4 regions of the Microbacterium sp. HSID17254 genome follow, and region 4 is predicted to be linked to each of the others. Evidence: predicted binding sites of a transcription regulator. Region 4 holds the regulator's gene; each other region holds the start of a gene.
What was found. Region 4 encodes LexA, which represses DNA repair genes until DNA is damaged. Its sites were predicted from a motif close to TCGAACANNTGTTCGA; they were not measured.

Region 1 (7,273 bases), on a different contig from region 4:
GAGATCGGTCTCACCCTGCACTGATCCTCCACGGCGGCGGCATACACCCGGGACCGCCGCGAGCCTGGCGCGCTCCACAGGAAGGGATGGTTGGCTGGAATCTCCGGCGGGGGAGATTCGGGCCGGTCACGATCACAGGGGGATGACGTCCATGAGCAGTGCGACCGGGGACGAGGCGGCCGGGGGCCGCGTGCGGGTGAGCGTGGTGGTGCCGGTGTTCCGGCCGAAGGCGTCGTTCGACGACCTCATCGCCTCGCTCGACGCGCAGACGCTGCCCGCGGGGTCCTTCGAGGTCCTGCTCTGCGACGACGGCTCCGGGGAGGAGACGGCCGCGCGGCTCGAGAGCATCGCGAAGGACCGTCCGCATGTGCGCGTGCTGTCGCTGCCGCACTCCGGGTGGCCCGGCACTCCGCGCAACCGGGGTGTCGAAGAGGCCAGAGGGACGTACGTGCAGTTCGTCGATCAGGACGACCGCCTCTACCCGCGGGCGCTGGAGCGGCTGTGCGACTACGCGGACGAGAACGGCTCCGATGTCGTGGTCGGCAAGGAGGTGGGCATCGGACGCAAGCTGCCCGCCAAGATCTTCCAGCGCGACATCCCGCACGCGGTGCTCGGGGAAGACCCGATCCTGGAGATGCTGACGCCGCACAAGATGTTCCGGGCCGCCTTCCTGCGGGAGAACGGCATCCGCTTCCCTGACGGGAAGGTGCGGCTCGAAGACCATCTCTTCGTGATGCAGGCGTACTTCGCCGCCGATACGATCTCGGTGCTCGCGAGCGAGCCCTGCTATGCGTGGGTGAAGGAGCCGGGGAGCGCGAGCTCGGCCCGCATCGAGCCGGAGTCGTACTTCCCGCATCTGGAGACCGTGCTCGACGTGGTCGAGGCGAACACCGAACCGGGGAAGGTGCGGGATCGGCTGCTGCGGCACTGGTTCCGCGGCAAGATCCTCAACAGGATCGCCGGGCGACGGATGGTGAAGTACCCGGCGGAGTACCGCGACCGTCTGCTGGACGTGGTCGTGCCGCTCACGCAGCGTCGTTTCGGACCCGGCGTGGACGCGGGGCTGTCGTTCCCGCAGCGCATCCGCGCCGCTCTGCTGCGCGCCGACCGCCGCGACGACCTGCTCGCCTTCGCCGCCTTCGAGGCCGAGACGACCTGCACCGCCGCCGTGACCTCGGCGCGCTGGTCGCGGGGAGGGCTGCAGCTGACCGTGCGCGTCCGCGTGCGCCGGAACGGCGAAGAGGCCTTCGTGTTCGAGACGGTCGGCTCGGCGGATCATCTGCTGTCCCTCCCGCTGTCGACGACGGAGGATCTTCCCTCGGGCCTGCTGAACGCCCGCAAGGAGCGCCGTGCCGACCGGGTCGACGTGGTCGCGCAGGACACCCCGGAGCCGGGCCAGGCCGCGGAGTCCACCGCGGGTTCGGAGCGCAAGGTCGGCGGGCGCCGACCGAAGCGCCTCGACGCGGTTCCCATCGCCGTGGACCCCATGAAGGTGTTCCGCGAGGACGGTGCGCGCGACGCCGATCTGTCGGTCGCGGTCCGCGTGGCCGGCTGGGTGTTCACGGCGCCGCTGACGGCCGCCCCGGACGTGGTCGCACACCTCGGCCGCTCGCCCCTTCTCGCGGGCCGGCGGGTCGAACTCGTGCGGAACGACGACGGCAGCCTGCGCCTGCACCGGGAATGGCCCGGAGGCGCCTGGCGTGACGCCCTGGCACGCACCGCGCGACGCGTGCGCTCCCGCCTCCGCCGCTGACAGCCCCACAACGCCCCGCGCCCGAACTCCCGCACCCGCGCACCGCACTCAGGCCGCGACATCGAAGCGCGCCCGTCCGCCCAGCCGGGGCGTCCGCCGCGGGTCGACCCACGCCGGCGGGAGGAACCATGGCCGGCCGGCCACACCGGAACCCTCGATGACGATCTCCCACCCGTTGTCATGGATGCGGTGGTGACAGGTCTCGCAGAGCAGGATCCCGTTCGAGAGATCGGTCGGACCTCGGTCGCGTTGCCACCAGCGGAGGTGGTGAGCCTTCGTCATCCCCGGGGGAAGCCCGCACATCGCGCACCCGCCGTCCCGCTCGACCAGCGCCAGGCGTTGGGCTCGGGTGAAGAGGCGCTTCTCGCGACCCCAGTCCAGGACCTCGCTCGCCCCGCCGAGCACGCAGGGGATGACGCCGCCACCGGCAGCCATCCGCCGCGCGGCACCGATGTCGATCACCTGGTCGAGCCCGTCGATCGTCGCCGACCCGGTGCCGACCTGGAGATCGTCGAGGGACACGCGCACGACCACCGTCGCCCCCGCGAGCGGCACCCGATCACCCTCGCACCCGAGCACATGCCCGCAGAAGAGGGCCAGCGCATCGGCCTGGATCATCGCGACCGAGCGCCGGTCGGCGTCCGGCGACCCGGCGTCAGGCGCATCGAGGCGGGCGGCGAACACGGCGGACACGTGCCCGCGGATCGCAGTGACGACCGGCGCCGCGGTCTCGGCATCGAGCTGCGCGTGCAGGTGCACCATGCCGTCACGCTCGAAGAGGCGCAGTCCGCGCCGAGCGCGCTGCGCCTCCGCCCGCGGCGCCACGCCGTCGGGGTCGAGCCACGCTTCGGCGCGGAGGACGAGTTTGCGCACCGCATCGAGCTCGAGCCCCTCGGCTGTGGCGGCCAGCACCCGCTCCGCCTCGGCGATGCGTTCCGCTCCCGCAGCCACGCGACACCGGTCCAGCAGGGCGACGAGGAGTGCAGCCGCCGGCGCTCCGAGGGCACCCGACGCGAGCGCTTCCCGGAGGAGCGGGTACCGCGCGGGCAGCGGCGCGCCGAGCAGATCGCTTCGCGGGGCGGTCGCCTCTCCCACCTTCACCAGACGCTGCGCCTCGCCCGTCGAGATGCCTGTCATCGCGGCGATGAGCTTCGCCGCCGTACGGTACCCGCGTTGCTTCGCCAGGCTGTCGGCACCGAGCTCGGCGCGCGACTCCCGGGCGATGCCGGCCGCCACGTCGACGTGCAGTGCATCGAGTCGGCGCCGCAGGAGTCCGATCGCGTCGGCGACGTCGACGAGCTGCGTGCGGGAGAGCTCAGGCGCATCACCCGCAGAGTCCCACGCCTGGTCGAGACGCTCCATCGCCTCGCGCAACCCGGACATTTTCGACATGCTTCATTTTATCTCCGAAGCGCCCGACTTTCGAAGCTTTGTTCTAATGGATGCCGGCATTTCGCCCCGGCCGACAGGGCACCTCGTCCCAGGTCCGACGCAGGCCCCCACCCGTTCACCTCATCGCATCCTCACGTTCACGCCGCGCGCCTATCTTGAGTGCGGACGCGCGACCGCGCTCACGAAACCAGACAATCTTTGTGCCTTCACCACAAGAACCGGTAGTGTCGCATCGACACACCTCGAAGGCGAGAAAGGGACGAACATGGCCGACAGGCAGCAGAGGCGCTGGGCGCTCATCGGATTGACGGCCGCGGCGGCGATCGCGCTCACCGGATGCACGGCGGGCGGCGACGGAGACGCGGGCGGCAGCGACGGCGGCTCCGGGGACACCCTCATCGTCTACACGAACTCCAACAGCGACGGCCGCGGTGAGTGGATCACCGAGAAGGCGGCCGACGCGGGCATCGACATCGAGATCGTGGGCCTCGGCGGCGCCGACCTGACGAACCGCATCATCGCGGAGAAGAACAATCCCGTCGGCGACGTGGTCTTCGGCCTGAACAACATGTTCTTCGAGCAGCTCAAGACCGAAGAGGCCATCACGGCCTACGAGCCGAGCTGGAGCGGCGAGGTGCCCGCGGACGCCGGCGACCCGAAGGACGGCGCGTTCTGGCCGCTCGTGGAGCAGGCGATCGTCACGGTCTATGACGAGAACCGCATCAGTGACGCGCCCACCGACCCCGACGACCTCTACACCGATGAGGAGTTCGCGGGCCGCTACGAGGTCAACCCCGCGCTCGGCCAGGCAACCCCGCAGCTCGTGCTCGCCAGCATGCTCACCCGTCACCTCGACGAGGACGGCGACCTCGGCGTGAGCGACGAGGGCTGGGACCTGGTGAAGTCGTACTACGCCAACGGCTCCCCCGCCGTGGAGGGCACCGACCTCTACGCCCGCATCACCCGCGACGAGGTGGACTACGGCGTGCTGCCGTCGAGCGGCATCTCCGCCCGCGACGAGGAGTACGGCACCAGCACCGGCATGATCGTGCCCGAGTACGGCGTCCCCTACGTGACCGAGCAGATCGCACAGATCAACGGCACGGACAACGAGGACAAGGCACAGGAGTTCATCGACTGGTTCGGCAGCGCCGAAGTGCAGGGCGAGTTCGCCGCGGAGTTCAACGCCATGCCGGTGAACGAGGGCGCGGTCGAGAAGGCCAACCCCGAGGTCGTCGAGCTCATGGGCACGCTCGACCGTCAGGACATCGACTTCGGTTTCGTGAGCGAGAACCTCGGCGCCTGGGTCGAGAAGGTCACGCTCGAGTACATCGGCTGACCCGCGCAGTCCCGCACCGGCAGAGAGAGAAGACGATGATCCGTTTCGACGACGTCGAGGTCGTGTTCGGCGACCACCGTGCGGTCTCGCACCTCGATCTGGAGATCCAGGAGGGTGAGTTCTTCACCCTCCTGGGTCCGTCCGGATGCGGCAAGACCACCGCCCTGCGCACGCTCGCGGGGTTCATCGAGCCGACCGGCGGCCGCATCCACATCGCGGGTCGCGACGTGACCCGCGTGCCGAGCGAGAAGCGCGGCGTGGGCATGGTGTTCCAGAACTACGCGCTGTTCCCGAGCATGAACGTGCGGGAGAACATCGCGTTCGGCCTCTCGGTGCAGAAGGTGTCGAAGGCCGAGCAGCGGCGGCGCGTGGACGAGGTCGCCGACCGCACCGGGCTCGCCGCGTCGCAGCTCGAGAAGAACGTGGCGGAGCTGTCCGGCGGCCAGCAGCAGCGCGTCGCCATCGCCCGGGCGCTCGCGCTCACCCCCAGCATCCTGCTCCTGGACGAGCCGCTGTCGAACCTCGACGCCAAGCTTCGCGTGCAGCTGCGCGAACAGCTCAAGGAGCTGCAGCACGAGGTCGGCGTGACCACCGTGTACGTCACCCACGATCAGGAGGAGGCGCTCACCCTCAGCGACCGCATCGCGGTGCTCGACGCCGGGACGCTGCAGCAGGTGGGCACGCCGGAGGAGATCTACGACCGCAGCGCGACACCCTTCGTCTGCCGGTTCATCGGCGAGAACAACCGGCTCAGCCCCGCGCAGCTCATCGCGATCGGTGCCGGCCTCGACGCCACGGCCGAGAGCTACGTGCGGCCGGAGAAGCTGCACCTCGCGTCGCCGTCCGCGGCCGCCGCCGGAGGCACGGCGTCGCTCGACGGCACCGTCGCGGAGCGCACGTACCACGGCAGCCACAGCGTCTACACGGTGTCGGCGGCCGACGGGACGCTCCGGGTGAGCGTGCCGGCAGCGGCGAGCGCGCACCGGTGGGACGTCGGCGACGCCGTGCGCATCGACGTCGACCCGCGGTGGATCCTGCAGTACCCGGCGGCGTGACATGAGCGCTCCGCAGAACGACTCCCGCCCGGTGCCGCCGCCGTCCGCGGCCATGACCGACGCCCCCGGCGCCCTGACGACCGAGGCCGCCGAGGCGGGCACCGCGACGAAGCCCCGCCTCCGCCGCGGACGGCCCGGCAGCGTGCGCGCGATGCTCCGCTCGCCGCTCGCCTGGGTGACCGGCATCGTCGTGATCTGGTTCGCCGCCGCCTTCCTCGTGCTGCCGAACGCCGAGCTGCTCGCCGCGACCTTCTTCCCGGACGGCCAGTTCAGCATCCGCGCCGTCGAGAAGCTGCTCGGCAGCGAGCGCGCGCTGAAGACGCTCGGCAACAGCTTCCTCCTCGCGATCACGCTATCCGTCACGGTCAACGTCGTCGGGGTGTTCATCGTGCTGGTGACGCAGTACTTCCAGGTGCGCGGCGCCAAGCTCCTGTGGCTCGGCTACGCCACGACCCTGATCTACGGCGGCATCGTGCTCGCCGCCGGCTACAACTTCATCTACGGCAAGTTCGGCTTCATCACGAACCTGATGGTGAACATCTGGCCGGACATGAACCGGGACTGGTTTTCCGGCTACTTCGCGGTCGTGTTCGTGATGACGTTCGCGACGACGACGAACCACATGCTGTTCCTGTCCTCGTCGCTCGGCAAGGTGGACTACGCGTCGATCGAGGCGGCGAAGCTCATGGGCGCCTCGACCTGGACGATCCTGCGTCGCATCGTGCTGCCGGTCATGAAGCCGATGCTCTTCGCCGTCACCGTGCTGACCTTCCTCATCGGCCTCGGGGCCCTCACCGCGCCCCTCGTGCTCGGCGGCCCGGACTTCCAGACCGTCGCCCCCCTCATCATCGACCTGTCGCGCAGCCCGATCACGCGTGACATCGCGGCGCTGCTGGCGATCGTGCTCGGTGTCGCGACGATCATCCTGCTCGCGATCATGAACCGCGCCGAGAAGTCCGGCGTGTACTTCTCGGTGGCGAAGGTGGCGACGCCGATCCAGAAGCAGCGGATTCGCAACCCGTTCGCGAACGCCGTCGTGCACGTGGTCGCCTACCTGCTCTGGGTGATCTACCTCATCCCGGTCGTGCTCATCGTGATCTTCTCGTTCGTGGACGCGCGGAGCATCCTCGCCGGATCCATCACGCTCGACAGCTTCACACTCGACAACTACATCACCGTGTTCTCCAGCGCGGCGGCCCTCCGACCGTTCATCGTGAGCGTCGTCTACAGCGCCCTCGCCGCGGTCATCGTGGTGGGCGGGCTGCTGTTCGTCGCGCGGATGATGCAGAAGCACCGCAACCTGCTCACCACGGCCATCGAGTATGTGCTGCACATCCCGTGGATCCTGCCGATCGTGCTGATCGCGCTGGCCTTCGTGATGGCGTTCGACGCGCCGCAGCCGCTCGTGGGCAACATCGTGCTCACGGGGACGCCGGTCCTGCTGCTCGTCGCGTACATCTGCGTGAAGATCCCGTTCACGCTGCGGCTGCTCAAGGCCGGGTTCGCGTCCGTGCCGGACTCCCTGGAAGACGCCTCGCGCATCCTCGGCGCCCGCTCGCTGACCACGTTCCGGCGCGTGCTGATCCCGCTCGTGCTGCCGACCGCGGCCGCGATCACGGCGCTGAACTTCAACAGCCTGCTCGACGACTACGACGCCGCGATCTTCCTCTACCACCCGCTGTACAAGCCGCTCGGCGTCGCGATCCAGGAGAGCACGCGCGGGGAGAACAACCT
Region 2 (7,273 bases), on a different contig from region 4:
GACGACATCCCCTGGGCGCGGCAGCTCGGACCCGGGAGTGACCTCGAAGTGCACGAGCCGGTTGTCCTGCGCCCGCCCGGTCAGGCGACGCGTCTCCGTGTCCTTCTTGCCTTCGCCCGTGGACACGAGAACCTCGACCTCCCGGCCGACCTGCTTCTGGTTCTCCTCGAGCGAGATGCGCTCCTGGAGCGCGATCAGCCGGTCATAGCGAGCCTGCACGACGTCCTTGGGCACCTGGTCCGGCATCGTGGCCGCAGGGGTGCCTTCGCGGATCGAGTACTGGAAGGTGAAGGCTCCGGAGAAGCGCGACTGCTCGACGACGCGCATCGTGTCCTCGAAGTCCTCCTCGGTCTCGCCGGGGAAGCCGACGATGATGTCGGTCGTGATGGCCGCGTGCGGGATGCGCTCGCGGACGCGGTCCAGGATGCCCAGGAAGCGCTCGCTGCGGTAGGAGCGACGCATCGCCTTGAGGATCCGGTCGCTCCCCGACTGCAGCGGCATGTGGAGCTGCGGCATGACGGCGGGCGTCTCCGCCATCGCGTCGATCACGTCGTCTGTGAAGGCGGCGGGATGCGGGCTCGTGAAGCGGATGCGCTCGAGCCCCTCGATCTCGCCGGCGGCGCGGAGGAGCTTTCCGAACGCCTGACGATCCCCGAACTCCACCCCGTAGGAGTTCACGTTCTGCCCGAGGAGCGTCACCTCGATGGCGCCGTCCTCCACCAGCAGACGGATCTCGTTGAGGATGTCGCCCGGGCGACGGTCCTTCTCCTTGCCCCGGAGGCTCGGGACGATGCAGAAGGTGCAGGTGTTGTTGCAGCCGACGGAGATCGACACCCAGCCGCTGTGCGCGGAGTCGCGCTTGGTGGGAAGCGTCGACGGGAAGACCTCGAGGGACTCGAGGATCTCGAGTTCGGCGTCACCGTTGTGGCGCGCGCGCTCCAAGAGGCCGGGCAAGGATCCCATGTTGTGCGTGCCGAAGACCACGTCGACCCAGGGGGCCTTGTCGAGCACGGCCTGCTTGTCCATCTGCGCCAGGCAGCCGCCGACGGCGATCTGCATCCCGGCCTTGCGGCGCTTGACGGCGGCCAGGTGCCCGAGCGTCCCGTAGAGCTTCCCGGCGGCGTTGTCCCGGACGGCGCAGGTGTTGATGATCACCACGTCGGCCTCGGCTCCGGCCTCGGCGCGGATGTAGCCGGCGCTCTCCAGGGATCCGGACAGACGCTCGGAGTCGTGGACGTTCATCTGGCAGCCGAAGGTGCGCACTTCGTAGGATCGCTGGCGCCCGTCATCGTCGACGGCCGCCGACGACGCGCTGATGATCGTCGGTTCACTGCGGGGGATAGTCATGATGCTCCCATTGTACGAGCGTCGCCGAGAGCAGATCGCGTGCGAACCGTCAGTCGGAATCCACGAACCGGACGCCGGAGACGCCCCCGCCGAACGAGGCTTCCCGCAGCGCCGTCTTCGCCGCGTTCATGGCGACCGATCCCCCGTACCCGCGGCGCGACAGCTGCCCGACCAACCGGCGGAGCGCCGCGTCGGGGTCGAGGCGTCCCATCGAACGCGCTTTGGTCCGGGCGAACTCCAGTGCCCGCTCCGCATCGTCGTCGGGCAGCTCGTCGAGCGCGGCGTCGATGACGTCACGAGGAATGCCCCGCTGCGCGAGCGCTCGAGACAGCGCGACCCGCCCCTGGCCCTTGCGTTCGACGCCGGACGTGACGAGGAGCTCGGCGAGCACGGCGTCGTCGAGGTATCCGCGCCGTACGAAGTCGTCGACCACGTCTTCGACGGCGTCCGTCGCAAGCCCGTGCCCTTTCAACACCAGCCGGGCCTCGGAGACGGACAGCGACCGCGTGCGGAGCTTCCGCACCAACGATTCCTCCGCCGTCGCTCGGATCTCCGCCGCCGAGGGGCCGTTCTCCGCGCTCTCGCCCCCTCCGGGCGATCGGGACGCATCGCCGACGGCGCGCAATGTGGTGGTCTTCCCGCCTCGGGAAGCGGCCCGCGCCGCGGCACCCCGGGCGGGGTGCCTCGCGCTGGGAGAACCGTCGTCGACCGACGGGGACCCTGCCGACGCGGGCTCGTGCCACGTCGAGCGCCAGAGTCCCGCCCCGTCCGCGGGCGGCCCCGACCGCGCAGGCGGCGCGGACGACGACTCGTCTGCACCGCCTGCGGCCGGATGCTCCGCACGCGTGGGTCCGCCGAAGAGAGGGATGATGGGGGCGATCCGCTCGGAATCGCCCCCACGCTGGTCACTCATCAGGCCGGGCGACGCTCGGCCAGCTCATCAGCACCCGGAGCCGCGGCCGGGCCGCCGATACCGAGCTTCTGCTTGATCTGACTCTCGATCGCCAGGGCGATGTCGGCGTTGTTGAGCAGGAACGTGCGCGCGTTCTCCTTGCCCTGGCCCAGCTGATCGCCGTCGTAGGTGTACCACGATCCCGACTTCTTGACGATGCCGTGCTCGACGCCGAAGTCGATCAGGCTGCCCTCGCGGGAGATGCCGACGCCGTAAAGGATGTCGAACTCCGCCTGCTTGAAGGGCGGGGCCATCTTGTTCTTGACGATCTTGACGCGGGTGCGGTTACCCACGGCGTCCGTGCCGTCCTTGAGCGTCTCGATGCGGCGGATGTCCATACGCACGGAGGCGTAGAACTTCAGCGCCTTACCACCGGCAGTGGTCTCCGGGGAGCCGAAGAACACGCCGATCTTCTCGCGCAGCTGGTTGATGAAGATCATCGTCGTGTTCGTCTGGTTCAGACCACCGGTGAGCTTCCGCAGCGCCTGCGACATGAGGCGGGCCTGGAGACCCACGTGGGAGTCTCCCATCTCGCCCTCGATCTCCGCACGCGGCACCAGGGCCGCCACCGAGTCGACGACGATGAGGTCGATGGCACCGGAGCGCACGAGCATGTCGGCGATCTCGAGAGCCTGCTCACCCGTGTCGGGCTGCGAGACGAGAAGGGCGTCGATGTCGACGCCGAGCTTCGCGGCGTAGTCGGGGTCGAGCGCGTGCTCCGCGTCGATGAATGCCGCGATACCGCCGGCCCGCTGGGCGTTGGCGATGGCGTGCAGCGTCAGCGTCGTCTTACCCGAGGACTCCGGGCCGTAGATCTCGACGATGCGGCCACGCGGCAGACCTCCCACGCCGAGGGCGACGTCAAGGGCGATGGAGCCGGTGGGGATGACGGCCACAGGGGCACGCTCATCGCTGCCCAGCCGCATGACCGAGCCCTTTCCGAACTGGCGGTCGATCTGGGCGAGGGCGGTCTCGAGGGACTTCTCGCGGTCGGCGGGTGATGGCATGGTGTGCTCCTTCTGCGCGTGTGCTGCCGCCTGTAGGCTGTCGCGGCTCTTCCGGCGGAAGGAACTCTCCGACAAGGCGTATGGCTTTTCAGCCTGGACCTCACGGTACGGCGGGCCTCCGACATTGCGTCGAGGAGCCGCGGATCGTGGGGACCAGAACCGTCTGACCACTTGTGCAGAAGACTACGCCTGGTTCGAACAGATTTTCGACAACACGCCCGTCCGGCGTGTCGGACTTCCGCACACCCGGGAAGCCGCCGTCACCGGCCGCGCGGCTCCAGACGCCCCACGCCGTGGCGACGGGATTCGGGGACATCCATGTCGGCGCAGAGCGCGAGCCAGATGTCGCGCGGAGGTACCCCGGCTTCGAGAGCCTCGAGCGCCGTTCGTCCCCCCATGCCGGAGAGCACGAGGTCATTCACCAGAGAAGAGGCTCGGGTATGGAACTCGGCGTCGACGGCGCGCAGGAACTCACTGCGTCGCATAAGGGTGATCTCCGCGTGTCAGCGGAGCGAGAGCTCGGGCCCCACGGACGCGACCAGGTCGTCCGGAACGACGTCCGGGAAGACCTGGATTCCTTCGAGCACCGAGATGCGGTCCCCGACCTCGCGCATGATCGTGGAGATGGGGACGTCGAGCGCCTCTGCCACCGAGGCGAGGATCTCGCTCGAGGCCTCCTTCTGTCCGCGCTCGACCTCACTGAGATAACCGAGAGCGACGGATGCCTTGCTCGCGACCTGCCGGAGCGTCCGCCCCTTCTGCAGACGGAAGTCCCTCAGCACGTCGCCGATCTCCTGTCGTACAAGAATCATCGGAACCTCCTCCGCAGTTCGTGAATCGAGGTCTCCCTCGAAGAGACGGCCAGTCTAGTCCTCCTGGCTTGCACAGAATCTACCCTTGCACTCTGTGGTTTAAATGTGAGCACATCCGTATCAACATGACGCGGCGGGTCGCTATTCCCGCAGCGCAGCAGCCAGCACGTCGAGGACCGCCGCGACCGTCTGTGCTCGCACCGCGTCGCGGTCCCCTTCGAAGCGGAACGGTCGGGTCCGGCTCACCGTCGGGGTGACCACGCCGATGTGGACGGTGCCCACGGGCTGCCCATCCGGGGACTCCGGGCCCGCGATCCCCGTGGTGGACACCCCGACATCGGCGGGGAGACCGTCCACCCCGACGGCCTCGCGCACTCCGGCAGCCATCTGCCGCGCGACCTCCGGGTGCACCGGTCCGTATCGCTCCAATAGCTCGGTGTCGACGCCGAGCAGCGTGTGCTTGACGGGGGTGGCGTAGGCGACGACGCCGCCGAGGAGCACCGCGGAGGCGCCGGGAACCGCGACGAGCGCCGCGCACACCGCACCGCCGGTGAGCGACTCCGCGACACCGAGGGTCCAGCCGCGCTCACGCAGAGCTTCCAGAGCCTCGGCCGGCGTCGTGCCGCTCATCGGCTCTGACGCGCGCCGCGCACCTGCGCGACGATGTAGTCGATCCCGCTGACGACGGTGAGCACGAGCACGATGACCATGAGGACGGTCGTCACGACGGTCCACGGGCCGAGCCCGATGAACACGTGCAGCGGCAGGAGAGCCCAGCCGAGGGCGACGCCCTGGAAGGCCGTCTTGATCTTGCCCATCCAGGCGGCCGCGACAACGTGCTCGCTCGCGACGACCAGCCGGTGGATGGTGATCCCCCACTCGCGGACGAGGATGATCACGACGATCCACCAGGAGACCTCGCCCAGGATCGCCAACCCGACGAATCCGGCGCCGGTGAGGAGCTTGTCCGCGATCGGATCCCAGAGCTTGCCGAAGTCGCTGACGATGTCGTAGCGACGTGCGAGGTAGCCGTCGACCCAGTCGGTCGAGATGGCGACGATGAAGAGGACGGCGGCGATCCAGCGCACGGTGAGATCGGCGAGGCCGTACGTCCCGCCGACGAGCAGGAGGACGAAGAACACCACGGCGAGCGGGATGCGCGCCACCGTGATGGCGTTGGGGAGCTGCCGAGGGATCACCATCAGTCGCGTCCCGTCAGGCCCCAGGCGTCTTCGTCGCCCTCCGCTTCGACGACCGGCAGACCGTCGTACTGCGCCTCCAACGGATCCCGTTCGGCCGGCGGCACCGCTGCGGCGGCGGGCGAAGGCGGAGCCGCAGGAGCCGACGGAACGTCTTCGCCGCGGAGCTTCGCCATGACCTGCGGCAACTGCTCGGGGGTCGCGAGCACATCGCGCGCCTTCGAGCCCTCCGAGGGGCCGACGACCTCGCGCGACTCGAGGAGATCCATGAGGCGTCCGGCCTTGGCGAAGCCGACCCGCAGCTTGCGCTGCAGCATCGACGTCGATCCGAACTGCGAGGAGACGATGAGCTCGGCCGCCGCGAGCAGGAGCTCGAGGTCGTCGCCGATGTCCTCGTCGACCTCCTTCTTCTTCGCCGGCTCCATCGCCTCCTGGACGTCGGCGCGGTACTCGGGACGCGCCTGACGCGTGACGTGCTTGACGACCGCGTCGATCTCCTTCTCGTCGACCCACGCACCCTGCAGTCGGAACGGCTTCGACGAGCCCATGGGCGAGAAGAGCGCGTCACCCTGTCCGATGAGCTTGTCGGCGCCGGGGCTGTCGAGGATCACGCGGCTGTCGGTGACGCTCGTGACCGCGAACGCGAGACGGGACGGCACGTTCGCCTTGATGAGGCCGGTGACGACGTCGACGCTCGGGCGCTGCGTGGCGAGCACCAGGTGGATGCCGGAGGCGCGGGCGAGCTGCGTGATGCGGACGATCGAGTCCTCGACGTCGCGCGGGGCGACCATCATGAGGTCCGCGAGCTCGTCGACCACGACGAGGAGGTACGGGTACGGCTTGAGCACCCGTTCGCTGCCCGGGGGCACCTCCACCTCCCCCGCACGCACGGCGCGGTTGAAGTCGTCGATGTGGCGGAAGCCGAACGACGCGAGGTCGTCGTACCGCATGTCCATCTCCTTCACGACCCACTGCAGCGCCTCGGCGGCCTTCTTCGGGTTCGTGATGATGGGGGTGATCAGGTGCGGGACACCGGCGTAGCTCGTCAGCTCCACACGCTTCGGGTCGATGAGGACCATGCGCACGTCGGACGGGCGCGCCCGCATGAGCAGGCTGGTGATCATCGAGTTCACGAAGCTGGACTTACCGGACCCCGTCGAGCCCGCCACCAGGAGGTGCGGCATCTTCGCGAGGTTGGCGACGACGAAGTTGCCGCCGACGTCCTTGCCGACGCCGATCGTGAGCGGGTGCGTGCTCTTCTGCGCGGCCGCCGAGCGCAGTACGTCGCCGAGGGCGACCGTCTCGCGGTCGGTGTTCGGGATCTCGATGCCGATCGCGCTCTTGCCGGGGATCGGCGAGAGGATGCGTACGTCGTTGGAGGCGACCGCGTAGGCGAAGTTGTTGCTGAGCTGCAGGATCTTCTCGACCTTGACGCCGTGGCCGACCTCGACCTCGTACTGCGTGACCGTCGGACCGCGGGAGAAGCCGGTGACCTTGGCGTCGACCTTGAACTGGTCGAGGACGCTGGTGATCTGCTCGACGATGCGGTCGTTCGCCTCCGAGCGGGCCACCGAAGGCGGTCCCTCGGACAGCACGCCCGGCGACGGGAGGATGTAGGGGGCCACGGGGGCCTGCGGACCGCGGTCGCCGGGGCCCTCCGTGCCGAAGCCGTCCAGTCCGGGCAGCTCCGGCATCTCGCCGGTGTCCGACTCGTCGTCCAGCAGCGCGGTCGTCTGCTGCTCCGCGAGCGCGTCCGTCACGGAGCGCACGTCGCTGAGCACCTCGGTCGCCGCGTCGTACGGGTTCGCCACCGTCACGGCCTGGTCGTATGCGGGGGTGGCCTCGGTGGTGGACAGGAGCGCGGTGATGTCGTCGGACGCGAGCGTGCCCTCGTCGGGGTCTTCCTCGCGACCGGTCTTGTTGCGTCGCCACCAGGGCAGCACGTCCGGGTCGTCG
Region 3 (7,273 bases), 110 kb from region 4:
TCACGGGCATCGTCGTGGCGAAGGCCATGCAGGACTGGAACCTCCCCTGGCCGCTGGGCATCCTCCTCGGTCTCGGTGTCGGCGTGCTTGTCGGCGCCTGGCAGGGATTCTGGGTCGCCTACGTCGGGGTGCCGGCGTTCATCGTGACGCTGGCCGGCATGCTGTTCTTCCGCGGTGCGAACCAGGCGGTGGGCGACTCGCAGTCGGTGCCCGTGCCGGAGGGCTTCAAGATCATCGGCGCCGGCTACCTGCCGGAGATCGCCCTGCCGCTTCCGTTCAACATCCCGACCATGCTGCTGGCGCTCGCCGGCGTCGCATGGATCGTCTTCTGGGAGATCCGCACCCGGCGCATCCAGCGCAAGATGGGCTCCGACATGGCGCCGCTGTGGGTGAGCGTGACGAAGGTCGTCCTCATCTCGGCCGTCATCCTCGTCGCCGGCTGGCTGTTCGCCACCGGACGCGAGGGCACGAGCTTCCCGATCTCGGGCGTCATCCTCCTCGCTCTCGTCATCCTCTACTCGTTCATCACGAACAACACCGTCTTCGGCCGTCACATCTACGCGGTCGGCGGCAACCGCCAGGCGGCGCGCCTCTCGGGCGTGAAGGACCGCTGGGTCGACTTCTTCGTGATGATGAACATGTCGGTCCTCGCCTCGCTCGCCGGCATGATCTACGTCGCCAGGGCGACCGCGTCCGGCCCGCAGGACGGCAACGGGTGGGAGCTCGACGCGATCGCCTCCGTCTTCATCGGCGGCGCGGCCGTCTCCGGCGGCATCGGCACGGTGATCGGGTCGATCATCGGTGGTCTCGTGATGGCGTTCCTGAACAACGGACTCGCGCTGCTCGGCGCCGGTGCCGACGTCGTCTCGATGATCAAGGGCCTCGTGCTCCTCTTCGCCGTCGGCGTCGACGTGTGGAACAAGCAGCAGGGCCGTCCGTCGATCATCGGCTTCCTCACGCGCCGTCTCGGCCGCAAGCAGTATCCGGCCACCGACACGTTCGATCCCACGAAGACGAACTACCCCACCAGTCAGAAGTACGAAGCCCCCGCCGTCGAGGAGACGCGCGGAAAGTAAGGGCCGCGTCGCGCAACGCAGGCGCGACGGGACCTGCACACACCAGAGAAAGAGATCACATGAAGAAGATCCTTCTGTCGGCGACAGCGCTTGTCGTCGCGGGCGCATTCGCCCTCACCGGCTGCTCCTCGGAGCGCGGCGGTGACTCGGGTTCGGGGTCGGGCGATGAGGCCGCCTCGGGCTTCGACGCCGGCTCCACGATCGGTGTCGCTCTGCCCGACAAGACCTCGGAGAACTGGGTCCTGGCCGGTCAGCTGTTCACCGACGGTCTCGAAGAGGCCGGCTTCAAGGCGGACGTGCAGTACGCGCCCGCCAGCAACACGGTCGCCGAGCAGCAGAACCAGATCCAGGCGATGGTCACCGGTGGCGCCAAGGTCATCATCATCGGCGCCAAGGACGGCAAGCAGCTCACCACGCAGGTGGAGGCCGCGCGCGACGCCGGTGTCGCGGTCATCGCCTACGACCGTCTCATCGAGAACACCGACGCGGTGGACTACTACGTCGCCTTCGACAACTTCGAGGTCGGCAAGCTCCAGGGCCAGGCGCTGCTCGACGGGCTCGCCGAGCGCGCGGATCACGAGGCGCCGTACAACATCGAGCTGTTCTCGGGCTCGCCGGACGACGCCAACTCGGCGGTGTTCTTCAACGGGGCGATGGAGGTGCTGCAGCCGAAGATCGACGACGGCACGCTGAACGTCGTCTCCGGGCAGACCGAGATCTCCCAGACGGCGACCGAGGGCTGGAAGCCGGAGAACGCCCAGCGCCGGATGGACTCGATCCTCACGTCGAGCTACGGCTCGGAGACCCTCGACGGCGTCCTGTCCCCGAACGACACCCTCGCCCGCGCCATCATCACCTCGGCGCAGCAGGCCGGCAAGCCCGTCCCGGTGGTCACCGGTCAGGACTCCGAGGTCGAGTCGGTGAAGTCGATCATGGAGGGCGTGCAGTACTCCACGATCAACAAGGACACCACGCTGCTCGTGGAGCAGGCCATCAAGATGGTCGGTCAGCTCCAGAAGGGTGACGAGGTCGACGTCAACGACACCGACCAGTACGACAACGGCAAGAAGGTCGTCCCGGCCTACCTGCTCCCGCCGGTCATCGTGACCAAGGAGAACGCGGCCGAGGCCTACGCCAACGTCCCGAGCCTCCTCGAGATCGTGAAGTCGTACGAGTAAGCCGTAGCGCGAACATCCGGGTTCCCAGAGAACATCGGACACGACGAGCCGTCCGGACCCTCGGGTCCGGGCGGCTCGTCGCCGTTGCGGCGCGTCACCGTCCTGCCTTCAGTCGACGGGCTGCCATCGCCGCGTCGCCAGGGCGAGGAGGAGCGCGGCCATCGTCAGCGTGGCCGCGAGAGCGACGGGGGAGAGCGCGCCCGCCCCGCTCGCGAGGGTCCACGCTCCCGACGCCGGTCCGATCACAGCGCCGATGTTCAAGGCCGCGGTGGCGTAGGACCCTCCCATGGTCGGGGCGCCGGAGGCGGCATACAGCACCCGGGTGATCAGTGTGCTTCCGACGCCGAACGAGGCCATGCCCTGCGCGAAGACGAGGAACAGCAGGGGTATCGGCTGCGTCGCGACCGCCGCCAGGACGATCCAGCCGCCGAGGAGCAGCGGGCCGCCGACCGCGAGGAGGACACCGGCATGTCGATCGGCGAACCGACCCGCGATGGTCACGCCGAGGAACGAGCCGATGCCGAACAGGACCAGCGCGAGCGGGACCGCAGCGTCGGGCAGGCCCGCGACCTCGGTGACGATCGGCGCGAGGAACGTGAAGACCGCGAAGGTCCCCGCGTTCACCAGGGCCGCCAGGGTCATCGCGAGGGCCAGGCGCGGTGTCCCCAGGAGCGCGAGCTCCGTGCGGAGGGCCGGTTCCTTCCGGGGGAGTGGTGCCGGGGCGGGGTCAGGCTCCGTGCCCGGGATCGTCGTCGGCACGCCGCGGAGGATTCCGAGCAGCGCAGGGAGGCAGAGGAGCGCGACAGCGGCGAAGGTCGCCCGCCAGCTCAGCGCGGTGCCGAGGATGGCGCCCACAGGGACGCCGACGATGGTGGCGACGGTCGTCCCGGAGAGCAGCACCGCGAGCGCTCGTCCGGTGCGCTCGCGGGGGACGAGGAGGGTCGCCGTGCGCAGGGCGACGGCGAGGAAGCCGGCGTTCGCGAGGGCGCTGAGTACGCGCGTGACGAGCAGAAGCTCGAACAGGGACGTCACCGCGCCGACGGCATGGCAGGCGGCGAAGAGCACGAGGCAGGCGACGAGTGTGCGGCGTGGGGGCCAGCTGCGCGCGAACGCGGCCATGGCGGGTGCGCCGATGACCATGCCGACCGCGAAGGCGGAGGTGAGGAGGCCCGCCGTGCCGACCGGGACGTCGAGCTCGTGCGCGATCGCGGGGAGGAGTCCCGCGAGCATGAATTCGGAGGTGCCCATGACGAAGACCGCCAGGGCAAGGGCATAGAGGGGGAAAGGCATCGAGTGCTCCGAGGTGAGAGGGAAGAGGAATGCTTCTCGTCACCACGGTCAGCGCCCGGGTCACCGGCGCGCGCCCGCCGGCAGGGCGGACGAAGGGATCAGCGGTTCGCGGGGCTGACGGTGTGACCGGCAGCCCCCGACCTGTCTGATTCGGGGCTCGACATGCCCTCCACTCTAGGGCTGACGGCGGGAGACCACGGAGGTTCCTCGGCGAAGGTGACGGTGTGCGGAGGCGGCGGTCGGTCGATGTAGGTCCGGCCGGTGGGGCTCGTCCACTCCAGAACGCCGCCCGGCCCCTGCTCGACGTGCCACGGGGAGTGGTGTTTGAGCATGTGATGTCGTCGGCAGAATGTCGCGAGGTTGTCGTGCGCGGTCTCTCCGCCGAGCGCCGCATCGTGATTGTGATCGAGGTCACACTTCCGCGGTGCGAGGCCGCAGCCCGGGAAGCGGCAGCGTTGATCGCGGGCCCGCAGGTGTCGGCGGAGGTCTTCGCTCGGGCGATACCGGTCGACGGCCAGCAGCGCCCCGCTGATCGGGTGGGTGAGCACCCGGTCCCAGCCGCTCGCCGCGCCGGCCAGACGGCGGGCCGTGGCCGGATCGATCGGGATGACCCCGTCCAGCTCGGCGGCGAGGATCCGAGTGCCCTCTGTCGTCCGTTCCTGCTCGCCGTGCATCAGTTCGCCGTGCATCAGCGTCAGCACCGGCACGGTGACCTCGACGCGCGCCCGAAGCTCCGAGAGCAGTCCCTCTTCCGAGTCATGGCCCGCCGGAGCGCCGGTCAGGACGAGGTCGGCGAGCAGATCCGCGCGCAGCTGATCCACGGTCCTGTCGTCGAGGATGCTCTCCTCCGCCTCCCGACGCCGTGCCTGCGCGTTCTCCTCCCGCACGGCATGCGCCATCTGGGAGAGCCGGTCGTACATCCCGTGCACGAGCGCCGCGGGGCCACGCGCGCCGAGCTCGGCCATGCCGTCCTCGAGATCGGTCACCCAGACGCGGCGCAGCTCCCTGGCGTCACGATGTCGCTCGACGAGGGTCCGCTCCCGGAACCGGTCGGCCAGTCGGCGCACGAGTCGGCGTATCCGGTTCGGAGATTCCGCAGCGGCCACCTCGATCGCCTCCGCCGCGAAACGCGAACGGTCGTCCGGGTCATGGAGGTGAGCCCCCGCCTCCACGATCACGCGTGCATGCGCGGCGCTGATCCGCCCGGCGCCCTGAGCCTCCCAGACGGCGGGGAACCGTTCGACCAACCAGGACGCATCGGACATCCGCCGCTCGATCGTGCGGTCGCTGACGCGCTGTGCGGCCCCGATCTCCGCGGCGACCGTGCGGATCGCCATGTCGCCGCCGTCCGGATGCCGAGCCTGCCGGGCGATGTCGACCGCCAGTCGCCCCGCCATCGCGAGCAGTCCGTCGCGGGCCGCCTGCATGCTGCTCAGCGTCTTCTCCGCCGCTTCCAGCCCCTCCACCAGATCGGCGAGCATCGCCATCTGGGAGTCGGTCGCGTCGAGCAGTGCGGGCATGACGGCAGTCCATCACCGACCACCGACATTCGAACGAAGATTCGAAGGATTCTGGCCGAAAGTCGTATCACGAAAGGATAACGACCGTGGTTGACTGGCTCCGTGCTCCTGAACGTCATCGAAGCCGGGGAGGGCGACCGCGTCGCCGTGCTGCTGCACGGCATGATGGGGTCCGCCGAGAGCTGGCACCGCGTGGTCCCGCTGCTCGTGGAACGCGGCTTCCGCGTGCTCGCGCTCGATCTGCCCGGCCACGGCCTCTCTCCGCGTGACCCGGAGCTCACGATCGAGACGGCGGCCGATGCCGTCGTCGCCACGCTCGCGCAGACGGCGCTCCCTCCGGGGGCAGGTTCCGCAGCGGGGGACGGGGCGGCCTCGCCGCTCGCCGTCGCCGTCGGGCACTCCTTCGGCGCCACCGTGCTCGCCGCCGCCGCGCCCCGCCTCGATCCGAGTCTCGCGGTCTACGTCGACGCGCCGCTCGCCCTCCAGGGCGGCCAGGACCGCGCCTCTCTCATCTCGCAGTACGAGCACGACCGCCGCGCGCGCATGTCGCCCGCCGAGCTCCGCCGGCTCCGGCCCTTCTACTCCGTCGACGATGCCACGGTCGAGGCGCGGGCGGCCGAGCGCTTCGATCCGCCGACCGCGGCCTCCGTCTCCTGCGGGGAGGACGGTCATTGGACCGCCGCCCCCGGCTCCATCGTCGTCCGCGCGGAACCCAGTGCCTGGGTCACCGACGAGGACGCGCGGCGGTTCGAGCATGGCGGGGTCACGGTGCGCAGCATCCCCGGGGCCGCTCACACCGTCTGGTACAGCCACTTCGAGGTCTTCACCGCCGCGCTGCCGGAGCTCTTCGCCCCGTCGCTGGTCTGACCGGGAGACCGTCCGACGCGGCGCGACTACCCTGGAGAGGACATGGCACATCTTCTCGGGGCCGAAGCCCTGCACCTCGAATACCCGACCCGCGTCGTCTTCGACGCCGTGACCCTCGGCATCGAGGAGGGCGACCGCATCGGCATCGTCGGCCGGAACGGCGACGGCAAGTCGAGCCTTCTCGGCATGCTCGCCGGCACGAAGCAGCCGGACTCCGGTCGGGTGACCGTCCGCGGCGGCACCCGCATCGGCGTGCTGGACCAGGCCGACACCCTCCCCGACGACATCACGATCGGCGCCGCCGTGGTCGGCGACATGGCCGAGCACGAATGGGCCGGTGACGCCCGCGTCCGCGACGTGATCGAGGGGCTGCTGACCGATCTTCCCTGGGACGCGCAGGTCGGCTCCCTCTCCGGCGGTCAGCGCCGCCGCGTGTCGCTCGCGAATCTGCTCACCGGGGACTGGGACGTCATCGCTCTCGACGAGCCGACGAACCACCTCGACGTCGAGGCGATCACCTGGCTCGCCGGGCACCTCAAGAAGCGCTGGCCCGCGAACGCCGGAGCCCTCCTCGTCGTGACCCATGACCGGTGGTTCCTCGACGAGATCTGCACCGAGACGTGGGAGGTGCACGACCGCATCGTGGAGCCCTTCGAGGGCGGCTATGCGGCGTACATCCTGCAGCGGGTCGAGCGCGACCGCATGGCGGCGGCGACCGAGGCGAAGCGGCAGAACCTCGCCCGCAAGGAGCTCGCCTGGCTGCGCCGCGGTGCCCCGGCCCGCACCAGCAAGCCCAAGTTCCGCATCGATGCGGCCAACGAGCTCATCGCCGACGTGCCCGAGATCCGCGACAAGGTCTCGCTGCAGTCGCTCGCCGTCTCGCGGCTGGGCAAGGACGTCGTCGACCTGCTCGATGTGGGGGTGACGTACCCTTCGACAGGCTCAGGGACCCAGGCTTCGGCAGGCTCAGGGACCCAGGCGGGATCCGGAACCGGTGGGAAGACCGTGCTGAAGGATGTGGAGTGGCGGATCGCCCCGGGCGAGCGCACGGGCATCCTCGGCGTGAACGGCGCCGGGAAGTCCACACTCCTGGGGCTCATCTCCGGCACGGTCGAGCCCACCGAGGGGCGGATCAAGCGGGGGAAGACCGTGCAGGTGCGCACGCTCACGCAGCGCCTCGACGAACTCCTCCCGCACTGGAACGACCCCGTGCGCGTGGTCATCTCGGGTCTGCGCACGTCGTACACGCTCGGCGCCGGGTCGAAGGCGCAGGACCTCACACCAGGACAGCTCCTGGAGCGGCTCGGGTTCTCCTCGGCTCAGCTCTCGACGCCGGTGAAGG
Region 4 (7,273 bases):
CGCGAGCACGGCATCCAGGACCTCTCGCTCCAGGCCGTCGACGAGCTCGAGGACCACGATGAGCTCCGGTCCGCGGAGGCGCGCGTCCGGGTCACCCGGCGCGACGGAGACGTCGATCACGGCGAGCTCGTGGGCGATGCTCTCCCGAAGGGCGGTGACGACCTCGGGAGAGAGGAAGCTCGGCTCCCACGCGTGCCCCTGCGCCACGGCCCAGACGGCGGGGCGGCGGATCACGAACTCGGTGTCGGACGTGGGGTCCAGCACGATGAGATCGGTGTCCTCCGACGACGCGGCCAGGGCCGCGCGAACGGCCTCGACCGGGATGGGGCGGGCCGACGGGTCCCAGCGCTGCATCGTCTCGACCGACGAGAACACCGGCTGGACGCGGCGCCCGTCCGGTGCGGCCACGGTGACGATCGAGAGCTCCTGCGTCTTGTCCACCGCGAGACCGCTGGGCGCCACGCCCTCCTCGCCCTTCTCCGCGATCAGGGGCACGAGCACCCGGGCGGAGCGGAACGCGTCGACGACCTCGGCCTGACTCCCCTCGCCCGCACGGAAGCGGTGCAGCGCGGCGAGCAGAGCGGGGTCCGCGGAGCCGTCGTCGGCCGCGTGCGGATTCGACTCGAAGCTGCGCCCCTCCCAGGGGACGCCGGCGGAATCGGCCCGGTTGTGCGACTCCGGACCGCAGGCGTGCGGATCAGTCTCCGGCGACATCCAGGGCCTCCGCGAGCGTGAAGGCGCCCGCGTACAGAGCCTTCCCGACGATGGCGCCCTCGACGCCCAGGGGCACGAGGTCGCGCAGCGCGGCGATGTCGTCGAGGTTCGAGATGCCGCCGGACGCGACGACCGGCTTCGGCGTGCGCGAGGTCACCTCGCGCAGGAGTTCCAGGTTCGGGCCGCGCAGCGTGCCGTCCTTGGTCACGTCGGTGACGACGTAGCGGCTGCAGCCGGCGTCCTCGAGGCGCTCGAGCACCTCCCAGAGGTCGCCGCCCTCCTTCGTCCAGCCGCGCGCCGCGAGGGTCGTGCCGCGGACGTCGAGGCCGACGGCGATCGCCTCACCGAAGCGGCTGATCACGTCGGCCGCCCACTCGGGGTTCTCCAGAGCGGCGGTGCCGAGGTTGATGCGGGCGGCGCCGCTCTCCAGAGCGGCCTCCAGGCTCGCGTCGTCCCGGATGCCGCCGGAGAGCTCGACGTTGACGTTCTTGAACTGCTTGATGACCTTGCGCAGGATCGGCGCGTTGCTGCCGCGTCCGAACGCCGCGTCGAGGTCGACGAGGTGGATCCAGGAGGCCCCCTGCGACACCCACTCCCCTGCCGCGTCGAGCGGGTCGCCGTAGCTCGTCTCGGTCCCGGCCTCCCCCTGCGTGAGACGGACCGCCTTGCCGCCGGCGACATCGACCGCGGGAAGGAGCGTGAGCGAGGGGGACTGCGCGAAGTCGTTCATGGGGTCCTTGGTTCGGGTGGGTCTGCGGCCCGAGCGGGCACGAGAGACGAGGGTAGTCCGCCGCGGGGCGCGGGACAAACCGCGTGACGCCGGGCGCCGACGCGGCTGGGGGTCAGAGGCTCTGCACCCAGTTCCGGAGCAGCTGGATGCCGGCGTCCCCGGACTTCTCCGGGTGGAACTGCGTCGCCGAGAGCGGGCCGTTCTCGACGGCCGCGAGGAAGGGGCCGCCGTAGGTCGCCCACGTGAGCACGGGCTGCGGGAACGGCGGGATCACGTCGAGCTCCCAGGACTGCGCGGCATAGGAGTGCACGAAGTAGAAGCGCTCCTGCTCGATGCCGCGGAACAGGACGGTGTCCTCCCCCGGCTCGACCGTGTTCCAGCCCATGTGCGGCAGGACCGGGGCGTCGAGCTCCGTCACAGCACCCGGCCACTCGCCGAGGCCCGCGGTGTCGTGCCCCCGCTCGACGCCGTGCTCGAACAGCACCTGCATGCCGACGCAGATGCCGAGCACCGGTCGGCCCCCCGCGAGACGACGGCCGATGATCTCGTCGCCGCCGTGGGCGTGCAGGGCGTCCCGCACAGCCTGGAAGGCGCCGACACCGGGCACGACGAACCCGTCGGCCTCCAGCGCCTCGGCGCGGTCGCGGGTCAGCACGGCATCGGCTCCCGCGGCGACGAGCGCCTTCACAGCGGAGTGGACGTTGCCGGACTCGTAGTCGAAGACGGCGACCCGCGGCGCGGCGCTCACAGCGCCCCCTTGGTCGACGGGATGCCGTCGACGAGAGGATCCACGGCCTTCGCCTGGCGGAACGCCCGCGCGAACGCCTTGAACTCGGCCTCGGCGATGTGGTGCGGGTCGCGCCCGCTCAGCACCCGCACGTGCACGGTCAGCGCGGCGTTGAAGGTGATGGCCTCGAAGACGTGCCGCACGAGGGATCCCGTGAAGTGCCCGCCGATCAGGTGGTGCTCGAAGCCCGCGGGCTCCCCCTCGTGCACGAGGTACGGGCGGCCGGAGATGTCGACGACCGCCTGCGCGAGCGCCTCGTCCAGGGGGACGAGGGCGTCGCCGTACCGGGAGATGCCGGACTTGTCTCCGAGGGCGGCCAGGATCGCCTGGCCGAGCACGATCGAGACGTCCTCCACGGTGTGGTGCGCGTCGATGTGGGTGTCCCCGGAGGCCCGCACGGTGAGATCCGTCAGCGAGTGCTTGGCGAAAGCCGTGAGCATGTGGTCGAAGAACGGCACCGAGGTGTCGATGCGGCTCGCACCGGTGCCGTCGAGGTTCAGCTCGACCTCGACGGTGGACTCCGACGTGCTGCGCACGCGGCTCGCGGTGCGTGCGGTGGGCGCGGGGATGGTCATGATGCCGATCCTATCGAGGCCAGGGCGTCCAGGAACGCCGTCGTCTCCGCCTCCGTGCCGGCGCTGACGCGCAGGTGGCCGGGGATGCCGACGTCGCGGACGAGCACGCCGCGGTCGTACAGCTGCTGCCACGTCGCCTGCGGATCCGCGACGCCGCCGAACAGCACGAAGTTGGACCACGAGAGGTGCGGGGTGTACCCGAGGGCTTCGAGCGTCGCCGTGATGCGGTCCCGCTGCTCCACGATCTCCTGCACCATGCCGAGCATGACGTCGGCGTTGCGGAGGGCGGCGACCGCGGCGGCCTGCGTCAGAGCGCTCAGGTGGTACGGCAGTCGCACGAGCCGGAGCGCGTCGATGAACGCCGGGTCGGCCGCGAGGTAGCCGACGCGGGCGCCGGCGAAGGCGAAGGCCTTGCTCATCGTTCGGGAGACGGCGAGGCGCGGCCGTCCTTCCAGGAGGGTAAGGGCCGACGCCGCATCCCGTGGCGCGAACTCCTGGTAGGCCTCGTCGACGATCACGACGCCGCGGGCCGCCTCGTAGACGGCCTCCACGACGTCGAGCCCCAGCGGGGTGCCGGTCGGGTTGTTCGGCGAGCAGAGGATCACGATGTCGGGGTCGGCCGCGCGCACCTGCTGCGCCGCCTCCTCCGGGGTGACCGTGTAGTCGGGCTGACGGGTGCCCGCGATCCAGGACGCGCCCGTCCCCTTCGCAATGAGCGGGTACATGGAGTACGTGGGCGCGAATCCGAAGGCCGTGCGTCCCGGCCCGCCGAACGCCTGGAAGATGTGCTGCAGCACCTCGTTGGACCCGTTGCCCGCCCAGATCTGCTCCGGCGTGAGGCCGTGACCCAGGTAGTCGGCGAACGCCTCCCGCAGCGTCGTGAACTCGCGGTCCGGGTACCGGTTCACGTCTCGGATCGCCACGGCGATGTCATCGAGGATGTCGCTCGCGACCTCGTCGGGAACCGGATGCGTGTTCTCGTTGACGTTCAGCGCCACCGGCAGCGGGGCCTGCGGCGCTCCGTACGGGGTGAGTCCGCGCAGATCGTCGCGGAGCGGGAGATCGTTGAGGGAGAAGGTCACCCTTCCCATCTTAAGAGGAGCAGGGAGAGCCGAGGTCATCGTGACGATTCGGCCGGGAGGACTCGGCGTCAGTCGGTGTACCGCGCCGGCAGTGCGAGCTCCTGGCCGACCTGGAGCTCCCCGCCGCGCAGCAGGTTCATGCGGGTGATCTCACCGATGACATCCCGCGGGTCGGCCTCGGGAGCGATGCTGCTCGCGATCGACCAGAGGGTGTCGCCGGGCATGACCGTGACGGTCTCGACGGAGACGGCCGGCGCATCCGCGCCGGAGGCGGTCGCGCTGCCTCCGCTGAGGGCGGCGAAGGCGATGCCCGCCGCGAGCGGGACGGACGCGAGCGCGAGCAGAGTGCGACGGCCGCGTGCCGTGATCCGCAGCCGGGTGGCCGGACGGGCCGATGCCGGGAGGGCGGTCGCGGTGCTGAGGCTGATGCTGCTCATGTCTGCTCCTTACTGTCCCGGTGCCGGAGCCCGGGGAGGTTGGCGTAGCTTTCGCATCCGCGCCTCGGCCGGGAGCCGTGGATGCGAAGCTACGTTCCGAAGATATCTTCGAGTTCGAACATCTGTCAAGCTGTCTTCGAAACCACGCCCCGCGAATCAGCCGACACGCTCGAACAGATCTTCCAGATCGGCGCTTTTCTCGGATACGGTTTCGATAAGGACACCCCACCACGGGCCACCGACATTCGAAGCGGCACGTCGGATCACGCAGTGAAGGAGCACCATGAGCGACACCTCAGCCCTCGAGTCCGAGGCGCCGCGCACCCGCCGTCGCAAGAGCCTCAGCCCGAAGCAGATGGCGATCCTCGAGGTCATCCAGGCCTCGATCGCGCAGAACGGCTATCCGCCGAGCATGCGCGAGATCGGCGACGCCGTCGGGCTCAAGTCGCTGTCCAGCGTCACCCACCAGCTCGGTCAGCTCGAGCTCAGCGGCTACCTGCGTCGCGACCCGGGCAAGACGCGTGCCATGGAGGTCCTCATCGACCTGCCCGGCACGGGCGCGGAGAACCCGGCGGACGTGGCGACCCCCGTGGGCGATGCCGCACTGGTCCCACTGGTGGGGCGTATCGCCGCGGGCGTGCCGATCACGGCGGATCAGCAGGTCGAGGAGATCTTCCCGCTCCCCCGGCAGCTCGTCGGCAAGGGCGACCTGTTCATGCTCAAGGTCTCCGGGGAGTCGATGATCGACGCCGCCATCTGCGACGGCGACTGGGTCGTCGTGCGCTCGCAGAACACGGCGGAGAACGGCGAGATCGTGGCTGCCATGCTCGACGGCGAGGCCACCGTCAAGGTGCTCCGTCGTCGCGACGGCCACACGTGGCTGCTTCCCCGCAACTCTGCCTTCGAGCCGATCCTGGGCGACGAGGCGGTCGTGCTCGGCAAGGTCGTCGCGGTCATGCGCGCCGTCTGAGTCACCGCATCGTCGGTGAGACGAGAACGAAGGCCCTCCCGGGCGCACCGGGAGGGCCTTCGTGTGTCCGGGGACGACCGCGTCAGGCGGTGACCACCACGTCTTCGCGCACGCGCCGCGTGGCCTCGACGATGTTCCGCAGCGACGCCGTGGTCTCGGCGTATCCACGGGTCTTCAGACCGCAGTCCGGGTTCACCCAGAGCTGACGGAGGGGGATCTCCTCCACCGCACGCCGCAGCAGGGACTCGACCTCCTCCACGGTGGGCACGCGCGGCGAGTGGATGTCGTACACGCCGGGGCCGATGCCGTGGTCGAAGCCCACCTCGGCGATGTCCGCGACGACCTCCATGCGGCTCCGGGCCGCCTCGATGGACGTGACGTCCGCGTCGAGCGCACGGATCGCGTCGATCACGACGCCGAACTCCGAGTAACAGAGGTGGGTGTGCACCTGGGTCGCCGCCGCAGCGCCGCCCGTGGCCAGACGGAACGAGGCGACGGACCAGTCGAGGTACGCCGGCTGGTCGGCCTGCTTCAGCGGGAGCAGCTCCCGGAGCGCCGGCTCGTCGACCTGGATCACCTGGATGCCCGCGGCCTCCAGGTCGGCGATCTCGTCGCGGAGCGCGAGCGCCACCTGGTTCGCCGTCTCCCCCAGCGGCTGGTCGTCGCGGACGAAGGACCACGCGAGGATCGTGACGGGGCCCGTGAGCATCCCCTTCATGTGCTTCGCCGTGAGCGACTGCGCGTACGCCGACCAGCCGACCGTGATGGGCGCGGGACGCGAGACGTCTCCCCAGAGGATCGATGGGCGCGTGGCTCGCGAGCCGTACGACTGCACCCATCCGTGCTGCGTGACCGCGAAGCCGTCGAGGTTCTCCGCGAAGTACTGCACCATGTCGTTGCGCTCCGGCTCACCGTGCACGAGGACGTCGAGACCGAGGTCCTCCTGCAGGGAGACGACCGCGGCGACCTCACGGCGCAGGAACTCCTCGTAGTCGTCCTCGGGGATCTCGCCGCGGAGGAACTGGGCGCGGGCGCGGCGGATGTCGCCGGTCTGCGGGAAGGAGCCGATCGTCGTCAGAGGCAGCGCCGGCAGGCCGAGGGCGTTCTGCGCCTCCTCCCGCTCCTGGTACGGGGCACGGGCGAAGTCGGCGTCGCTCAGCGCACGGGAACGCACCGCACCGTCGCGCACGCCGGGAGCGGTCAGGCGGTCCTGCAGCGCAGCGGTCGCGGCGTCCAGCTCGACCGCGATCGCCGTGCGCCCTTCGGACAGGCCGCGGGCGAGGGTCACGACCTGCTGCACCTTCTGATCCGCGAAGGCGAGCCAGGACACCAGGCGCGCGTCCAGCGCCGTCTCGTCCTCCACGTCGTGCGGCACGTGCAGCAGCGAGGTCGAGGTCGATGCCGACACCGGGGCCCCGAGCGCACGGAGCGCCTCCAGAGAGTCGAACGCCGCGGAGAGGTCGCCACGCCAGATGTTGTGACCGTCGATCACACCGCCGACGAGGGTCTTGCCCTCGAGGCCCGGCACCGCGTCGGGCACGGTGCCGCGCACGAGATCCACGGCGATGGCCTCGACGGGGGGGCGGCCACGGTCGCGAACGTCGCGCCGAGGCTCGCGTACGGGGCCGCGACGAGGATCGAGGGCCGCTCTTCGGCGTTCCCGAGCACCGCGAGCGCGCGCTCCGCGGCGGAGGCGAGCTGCGCGGTCGTCGCCGGCAGCGACTCGCTCACGAGGGCGGGCTCGTCGAGCTGCACCCACTCGGCGCCCGCGGCGCGCAGACGGGCGAGCAGGTCGACGTAGACCGGCAGGACGTCCTCCAGCCGCGAGAGCGGCTCGAAGCCCTCCGGCGCGTCGTCCGACGCCTTCGCGAGCGCCAGCAGCGTGACCGGTCCGACGACCACGGGACGCGTGACGAAGCCGGCGGCGACGGCCTCGGCGACCTCGCGCACCAGGCGGTCGCTGGCGAGGGTGAACACC

Region 1: the regulator LexA is predicted to act here: its motif matches at 3,176-3,191, upstream of D8M34_RS08165 (HNH endonuclease signature motif containing protein).
Region 2: the regulator LexA is predicted to act here: its motif matches at 3,501-3,516, upstream of recA (recombinase RecA).
Region 3: the regulator LexA is predicted to act here: its motif matches at 5,094-5,109, upstream of D8M34_RS07185 (HNH endonuclease signature motif containing protein).

Annotation. Positions count from the first base shown of each region.
Region 1 covers NZ_RBLT01000010.1:81,405-88,677, reverse strand. The annotation lists gene D8M34_RS08175 (DUF4127 family protein) at 1-24, shown strand, start outside; gene D8M34_RS08170 (glycosyltransferase family 2 protein) at 152-1,753, shown strand; gene D8M34_RS08165 (HNH endonuclease signature motif containing protein) at 1,802-3,145, opposite strand; gene D8M34_RS08160 (extracellular solute-binding protein) at 3,411-4,484, shown strand; gene D8M34_RS08155 (ABC transporter ATP-binding protein) at 4,520-5,539, shown strand; gene D8M34_RS08150 (ABC transporter permease) at 5,691-7,273, shown strand, end outside.
Region 2 covers NZ_RBLT01000002.1:138,146-145,418, forward strand. The annotation lists gene miaB (tRNA (N6-isopentenyl adenosine(37)-C2)-methylthiotransferase MiaB) at 1-1,347, opposite strand, end outside; gene D8M34_RS19495 (regulatory protein RecX) at 1,397-1,870, opposite strand; gene recA (recombinase RecA) at 2,260-3,306, opposite strand; gene D8M34_RS02235 (DUF3046 domain-containing protein) at 3,567-3,791, opposite strand; gene D8M34_RS02240 (helix-turn-helix domain-containing protein) at 3,810-4,118, opposite strand; gene D8M34_RS02245 (CinA family protein) at 4,260-4,748, opposite strand; gene pgsA (CDP-diacylglycerol--glycerol-3-phosphate 3-phosphatidyltransferase) at 4,745-5,320, opposite strand; gene D8M34_RS02255 (FtsK/SpoIIIE family DNA translocase) at 5,320-7,273, opposite strand, start outside.
Region 3 covers NZ_RBLT01000009.1:24,282-31,554, forward strand. The annotation lists gene mmsB (multiple monosaccharide ABC transporter permease) at 1-1,076, shown strand, start outside; gene D8M34_RS07175 (substrate-binding domain-containing protein) at 1,136-2,254, shown strand; gene D8M34_RS07180 (Cmx/CmrA family chloramphenicol efflux MFS transporter) at 2,363-3,544, opposite strand; gene D8M34_RS07185 (HNH endonuclease signature motif containing protein) at 3,643-5,064, opposite strand; gene D8M34_RS07190 (alpha/beta fold hydrolase) at 5,167-5,931, shown strand; gene D8M34_RS07195 (ABC-F family ATP-binding cassette domain-containing protein) at 5,974-7,273, shown strand, end outside.
Region 4 covers NZ_RBLT01000009.1:131,042-138,314, reverse strand. The annotation lists gene D8M34_RS07740 (SseB family protein) at 1-714, opposite strand, end outside; gene priA (bifunctional 1-(5-phosphoribosyl)-5-((5-phosphoribosylamino)methylideneamino)imidazole-4-carboxamide isomerase/phosphoribosylanthranilate isomerase PriA) at 698-1,444, opposite strand; gene hisH (imidazole glycerol phosphate synthase subunit HisH) at 1,557-2,192, opposite strand; gene hisB (imidazoleglycerol-phosphate dehydratase HisB) at 2,189-2,806, opposite strand; gene D8M34_RS07720 (histidinol-phosphate transaminase) at 2,803-3,897, opposite strand; gene D8M34_RS07715 (LysM peptidoglycan-binding domain-containing protein) at 3,957-4,325, opposite strand; gene lexA (transcriptional repressor LexA) at 4,609-5,295, shown strand; partial or broken gene metE (5-methyltetrahydropteroyltriglutamate--homocysteine S-methyltransferase) at 5,378-7,273, opposite strand, start outside.